One region of the Variovorax sp. 01N425 genome, then DNA from elsewhere that is predicted to be linked to it. Evidence: riboswitches for the same ligand, from Rfam matches in the RefSeq annotation. Region 1 holds a riboswitch; the other holds the start of a gene.
The links. Region 1 has a riboswitch for cobalamin ahead of AC1DSC_RS28180 (TonB-dependent receptor domain-containing protein). Riboswitches for the same ligand answer to the same signal wherever they lie in the genome.
Positions count from the first base shown of each region.

Region 2: linked by a shared signal. The riboswitch ahead of cobM (precorrin-4 C(11)-methyltransferase) and the one ahead of AC1DSC_RS28180 (TonB-dependent receptor domain-containing protein) in region 1 are both predicted to bind cobalamin.

Region 1 is NZ_JBFTRJ010000020.1:18,355-21,554, reverse strand. Features, by position in the region: gene AC1DSC_RS28180 (TonB-dependent receptor domain-containing protein) at 1-1,832, opposite strand, end outside; cobalamin riboswitch at 1,932-2,178, opposite strand; gene AC1DSC_RS28175 (hypothetical protein) at 2,250-2,474, shown strand; gene AC1DSC_RS28170 (cell division protein ZapA) at 2,471-2,803, shown strand; gene AC1DSC_RS28165 (sulfite exporter TauE/SafE family protein) at 3,086-3,200, shown strand, end outside.
Region 2 is NZ_JBFTRJ010000006.1:215,908-219,107, reverse strand. Features, by position in the region: gene AC1DSC_RS12885 (precorrin-8X methylmutase) at 1-297, opposite strand, end outside; gene AC1DSC_RS12880 (sirohydrochlorin chelatase) at 294-1,223, opposite strand; gene cobM (precorrin-4 C(11)-methyltransferase) at 1,220-2,065, opposite strand; cobalamin riboswitch at 2,225-2,488, opposite strand; gene AC1DSC_RS12870 (hypothetical protein) at 2,648-2,956, opposite strand; gene AC1DSC_RS12865 (tripartite tricarboxylate transporter substrate binding protein) at 3,053-3,200, opposite strand, start outside.

The DNA of each region.
Region 1 (3,200 bases):
CCGATGTCGCGCGTGATCTGCGTGCTGGCCACCAGGTTCAGCACGGTGTAGCCGCCCAGCGTGCGGGTGTTGGCCGCGTCGTCGAAGCGCTTGCTCGACGATTGCAGCTCGGCGCCCAGCGTCCAGCCGGCAATGCGCCAGTCGGCGCCCAGCGTGCCGTGGCGGCGCGCGCGGCGGGCCAGCAGGTGGTCGGTGTCGAGGTCGCGCGGGTCCTGGAAGTCGAGCGATGCGCGCAGGCTCACGTCACCGATGCGGTGCCCGCCCGACAGCGTCACGCCCTGGTAGCGGGCGCGCGCGGTGCTGGCATAGCAGCCGAAGCCGGAGCGGCAGTTGGTGGCCGAACCGTCGAACACGATCAGGTTCTCGACGCGGTTCTGGTAGACGACGATGCCCGCATGCGTGCCGCCGTCGGTGTACTGCAGGCCGAGTTCGACGTTGCGGCTCGACTCGGGCTTGAGGCTGGCCACGCCGTATTCGCTGAAGCGCTGGTAGAGCGTGGGCGCGCGGAAGGCGGTGCCGGCCGAGACGGTGGCGCGCAGGCGCGGCGTGATCGCGTAGCCGTAGGCGGCGCTGCCGGTGGCCTTGCCGCCGAATTCGCTGTCGTCGTCATGGCGCACATGCAGCTGGAGCGAATGCGCGCCCTGCACGAAGCCATAGCCGAGCGAGACCGCGTCCTGCGAGCGCTTGCTCGAGAGCAGGCCGCTGCTGATGGTGGGCGCATTCTCGAGCGCGTCTTCGCGGCGCTCGAGCGTGGCCGTCACCAGGTGCGGGCCGAAGCGGAATTCGTTCTGGAACAGGTAGCCGCGCAGATTGGTTTCGGTGCGGTAGAACGAAGGCTGGGTCTTGTAGACCGACTGCGAATCGGTGACCTGCACGCGCGTGCTGTAGATGTCGTTCCACTTGGCCGACCACGAGAGCCCGGCCGTGCGCAGCGTGTTGTTCGAGATGTCGTTCCGGAAGAGGATCGGCGGCTTGGTCCTGAAGCTCACCGGCGGGTCGTAGCCGGCTTCCATGTCGCTGTACAGCAGCGTGGCTTCCAGCCGCTGGTTCGGCGTGAGCTGGTAGCCCAGGCGCAGGTTGCCGGAATTGCTGCGGTAGCCGTCGCGGTCGGGGCTGGTGAAGCCGTCCTTGGAGGGCGTGCGCTTGTCCATCGGCAGCACGTTGAAGCCCCGGCTTTCCTCGTGCGCCGCGCCCAGCGAATAGTCGAAGGCGCCCGACTTGCCGCTCACGCCCGCCTCCGCCTTGCGCAGGCCGTGGCTGCCGAAGCCGATGCCCGCGTAAGGCGCCACGCCTTCTTCGCCGCGCCTGGTGAAGAGCTGGATCACGCCGCCCACGGCATCGGAGCCGTACACCGCGGCGGCCGGGCCGCGCAGCACTTCGATGCGGTCGATCTGCGAGAGCGGAATGCTTTCCCAGCCGGCACCGCCGGTCGATTGCGAATCGACGCGCACGCCGTCGACGTAGACGGCCGTGAAGCGGGTCTCGGCGCCGCGGATGTACAGGCTGGTGGTGTTGCCCACGCTGCCGTTGCGCGTGATCTCGATGCCGGGCAGGCGCGCCAGCACGTCGGCCACGCCGACCGCGCCGCTGCGCTCGATGGTCTGGCGGTCGACCACGGACACGTCGCCCACGAGGTCCGACAGCGGCTGCGGCGTGCGGTTGGCGGTGACCACGGTTTCGCCGAGTGCCGGCGCATCCTGCTGGGCATGCGCGACGGCCGGCAGTTGAAGCAGCGCCATGCCGCCGAAAGCAGAGGCCAGCGCGAGCGGCAGGCAGGCAAGGCGGCGGCGCGCAGGCGCACGGCCGAGGGAAAGGAAACCACAGGAAGTCATGAATGGAGCGAACGAACGTCTATGCCCGTCGCCGGCTTCCCCGCCGGCGCTTGGGCGCAATGGCTGCCTTGCGCGCCGAATCGAAAATCGATCGCGCATGCGGCAGCCGCCTTGTTGGCCGGTATCCGGGCTGGCAGTGCGACCCCACCGCCTTCCCAGGCGCCTGTTTCAGGGCACCCAGTGGCTTGATGGATGAGGTTGACGCTTGCGGCGTCGACTGCTTGACCGTTGCGGGGGCAGCGCAGGCGGCTTCGGCCCTGTTCCGTTTCCGGGGGCGTTCACTCCTGCTTCCCGTTGAACCGCGGCGTGTGAACCACGCCGCAGGCACCAACGCGCAGGATTTTAGGGCCTCGGCCAGCGCAGTAAGCCAAAAGTTGCGCCGCCTGCCGTCCGCCGGGGAAACTACAATCGCCAACCATGCCCGCCTCCAGCCCCATCGACCAGATCGCCGAGCGTGTGGAACGCCTGCTCGTGCGTCATGAAGAGGTGCAGCGCACCAATGCGCTGCTGCAGGAGCAGGTCGAAGCGCTCACGCGCGAGCGCGACGCGTTGAAGTCGCGGCTGGCCGCGGCCCGCACGCGCCTCGATGCGCTGCTCGAGCGGCTGCCGGCCGAACCACCTTCCCAAGATTCCCCCGCATGAAGCAGATTGAAGTTCAGATCATGGGCCAGAGCTATCTGCTCGGCTGCCCCGAAGGCGGCGAGGCGCAGCTGCGCGAAGCCGTCGAGCGCGTGGACGCGGCCATGTGCAAGATCCGCGATGCGGGCAAGGTGAAGGCGCGCGACCGCATCGCGGTGCTCGCTTCGCTGAACCTGGCTTTCGACCTGGCGGCCCAGCAGGCGGCCGCCGCGGCCGCGCCGCCTCCCCTGGCCGCGGCCTCCTCGGCAGAGGGCGGCGACGCCGATGCCAAGGCCGCCCAGCTCATTCAGAAACTCGATCAAGCCCTCGCGGGCGATGACCATTTACTCTGAGCGGAAGCACCCGGCCCGTCCGGGGCGTAAAATCCGAACTGTCTGCGGTGCGCGTCGGGCTTAATATTTCCTTGTTCCAATGCTCTCCGGAGCCGGGCTTGGTACATCGCTTGACGGGTGTGATCATCTCGCGTCAGATGAACCCGAAGTCTTGCTGCCCTCGCCCACCTGAACCCTGGTTCAGGATGCGGGTTCGGCGCCCACTTGCAGACACCTTTTTCCGTTCATACGGCCCCTGCATGCGCTGCACGGGGCCGTTGCTTTTTTTCAAGGCTCCGCTGCGTGACTTCCCTGCTCGACCCCCTCCTGATCGCCGAATTGGCCGCGCTCGGCCTGGGCACCGGTTTCCTGGCGGGCCTGCTGGGCATCGGCGGAGGGATGCTCATGGTGCCGTTCA
Region 2 (3,200 bases), on a different contig from region 1:
CGGCGCCGAGAGGCCGACGCAGATCATCTCGACATCGGCCAGCACGCGGCTGGCGCGCGAGCGGATGGCGGCAATGGCGGCGTCGACTGCCTCCGGGTGGAAGTCGGTCAGGCCGTTGAAGTCGAAGTCGGCGTTCGCATGGATCATGCGGCGCACCACGGGCCACTGGTCGGCCGTGTAGGCATGCGAGGCCACCTCGCGGTCGATCACCGCGAAGGAGTCGTGCTCGATGGCGCGGCCCGCCGCGGTGAGCTGCTCGGTGACGACGTTGGCCGCCGGGGCGTGCGTCGGCTTCATCGCAGCGCCGGCACCGCGTCGTGCGCATGGACGTGGCCATGCGCGTGGTCGTGATCGTGGTCGTGGTCGTGGCCGTGCGCCGCCGCATCGCCATGGTGGTGGCCGCCCAGCCCGTGCTCCACCGCAAAGTCGCGGAACTTGCAGCCGTCGCAAGGCATGAGCGCGGCCGGCGCGCCGCGCCGCAGGTCGTCCACGCGCTGTTCGAGCAGCGCGAAGATCTCGGGCTCGAAGCCGAAGTAGCGCGTGGAAACGAAACGGATCGTCGGGTACTGCGCCTTCAGGTGCTCGACCTGGCGCGCGATGCGTTCGACCAGCGTGCCGTTGAACAGGTAGTAGGGCAGCACCACCACCTGCTTCATGCCCAGCAGGCCCTGGCGCTGCACGGCCTTCTCCAGGCGCGGGTAGGTGATGCCGGTGAAGGCAAGGTCGACCAGCTCGTGGTCGGTCTCCTCCATCAGCCAGCGCGCCATCTTGGCCATGTCGCCATTGGCCTGGCGGTCCGACGAACCCCGGCCCAGGATCACCACGCCGGTGGTGGTCGGGTCGGGCATGTCGAGCGCCTGCATCGCGTCCTTGAGGCGGCGCTTGAGGATCGCGAGGATCGGATCGCAGGCCGTGAGGTGCGGCGCGTAGAGGAACTGCACCATCGGGTACTTGAGCCGGGCGCCGTCGATGGCCTGCGGCACGTCCATCTTCACGTGGCCCGCGGCATTGAGGATGAGCGGCACCACGATCACGCGCCGCGCGCTCTCGGCCGCGCGGCGCAGGCCCTCGCTCATCGTGATCTCGGAGAACTCGATGAAGCAGACCTCGATGCGCCAGCCCGGCTGCCGCTCGCGCCATTGCGCGGCAAAGGCCTCGATCTCGTCGTTGCCGGATTTTTCGCGCGAGCCGTGGCCCACCAGCAGAATGGTTTCGGAGTTCATGGGAGTTCCTGGCGCAGGGTTTGGACGGGAACGCTCGCGCGCCGGAAGCGGTGCGTGAAGCTCGCGTCGTAGAGCTTGGATTTGGCGAGCGTGGTCCACTGCCGCGCGCCCAGCGTGGGGCTGGCGATGATCATCGACTGGCTCGCGATGCGGGCCTCGCGGCACAGCGCCTGGATGGTCGCGACCGTGCCGCGCACGATCTTCTCTTCGCCCGGCCAGCTTGCCTTGTGAACCACCACCACGGGCGCATCGGGCGACCAGCCGGCGGCCGTGAGCGCGGCCGTGACCTTGCCCATCAGGGTGATGCTCAGGAAGATGCACAGCGTGCTGTGGTGCGCGGCGAGCGCCTCGAGCGACTCGCCCTCGGGCATGGGCGTGCGGCCTTCGACGCGCGTGAAGATCACGGTCTGCGTGACCTCGGGCAGCGTGAGGCTTTCCACCGCCGCCGCCGCCGAGGCCATGGCGGAGGACACGCCCGGCACCACGCCGATCGGCACGCCCGCCGCATCCAGCGGCTGCACCAGCTCGATCAGTGCGCCGTACAGGCCCGGGTCGCCGGTCTGCAGGCGCACCACGGTCTCGCAGCGCGCGGCCTGCGCGATCAGCCAGGCCGACATCTGCTCGAGCGTCATGTCCTTGCTGTCGGCAATGGCGCAGTCCGGCCGCGCCCAGCGCATGGCGGTTTCGCTCACGAGCGAGCCCGCGAACAGGATCGCCCCGGCGCGCTCGACGAGGCCGCGGCCCTTGACGGTGATGAGTTCCGGATCGCCCGGGCCCGCACCGACGAACCACACGGTTCCCGGCGTCGGCGCACTGCCTGGAGCGATGGCTCGCTTGTTCATGATGATGATTCCTCCGCGCCCGCCGCGCGATAGATGGTCGGTACGACCGGGCGGGGGGAGAGAAATCGGAGGGGCGCCAGTGGATGCGGTTCCGGCGGATGCACACCTGCATCGAGCCGGACGCCATGCGCCGCCCGCCGATCCTCGCCCACCGCAAGGTCATGCGCTGGTCGTCAGGCCGGTCTCCGGGCTCACGAGCGCAGAGCCATCGGCTCTGCAGCAAGACCACCTTCCCATGCCGTTCGCGGCACAGTGGCGCGGGACCGAATCCCGGGGTCTTGCTTCTTGACTCGTTTACCGTTGCGGGGGCAGCGTCGGCATTGCGCGGTGTTCTCTCCACCGCCGCGCACCGACTTCCCGTTTCACCCTGGCCACCCCGCCGTTTACACGGGGCGCCAGGACACCTGACAACGCGCGCAAAGTGTATCAGCCGCTTGCGGCGGGGCGGCGGGCGATCACCTGTCCAGGCCGAGACGCCCGCGCAGTTCCTTGCGGGCCGCGGCGAAATCGCCCTGGTACGCGGGGTTGTTCTGGATCAGAACAGCCGCGCGTCGGCATGGCTCCCGGGTCTGTGTGGGCAGATCAGCGGGCCGGCCGCAGCCGCAGGCCAACCAGGAGTTCGTTGTAGGACGCGGTCACTGCGGCGTTGCCAGGCAGGTAGCGTTCGAGCGCGGCGCCCAGCTCGTCCTGCTCCGAATGGTTCAGCTCGCTCGCCACGCGCCTGAACTCGGCGTGGTAGCAGGGCAGCATCAACGCCGCCGTGAGCGCGTGGACGTCGTTGCCGCGCGCAAGGCGCTCGTTGCACGCCGCGATGCTTCGATAGATGCCGAGCGCCTGCGCGACGCGGTCGTTCTTGCTGCTGTTCCTGCTGTTCCTGCTGTTGCTGCTCATCGCCGGCTCCTTGTGGCGCGCCGTGGTTGGCGCCGCAAGGCAACTCTAGGGACTGGCGAGCGCAGCGGGGAGTAACAAGATCGTCGTGAATCCGGCCTACTCGACCGCGACCTTCCCCTCCTTGACCAGCCTCGCGAACTTCGCCGTCTCCTCGCGGATGCGGGCCGCCATCTCGGCGGAGCTGTCGCCGATCGGGTCGGCGCCGATCGCGCGCATCCGCTCGGCGAACTCCGGCGACTTGATG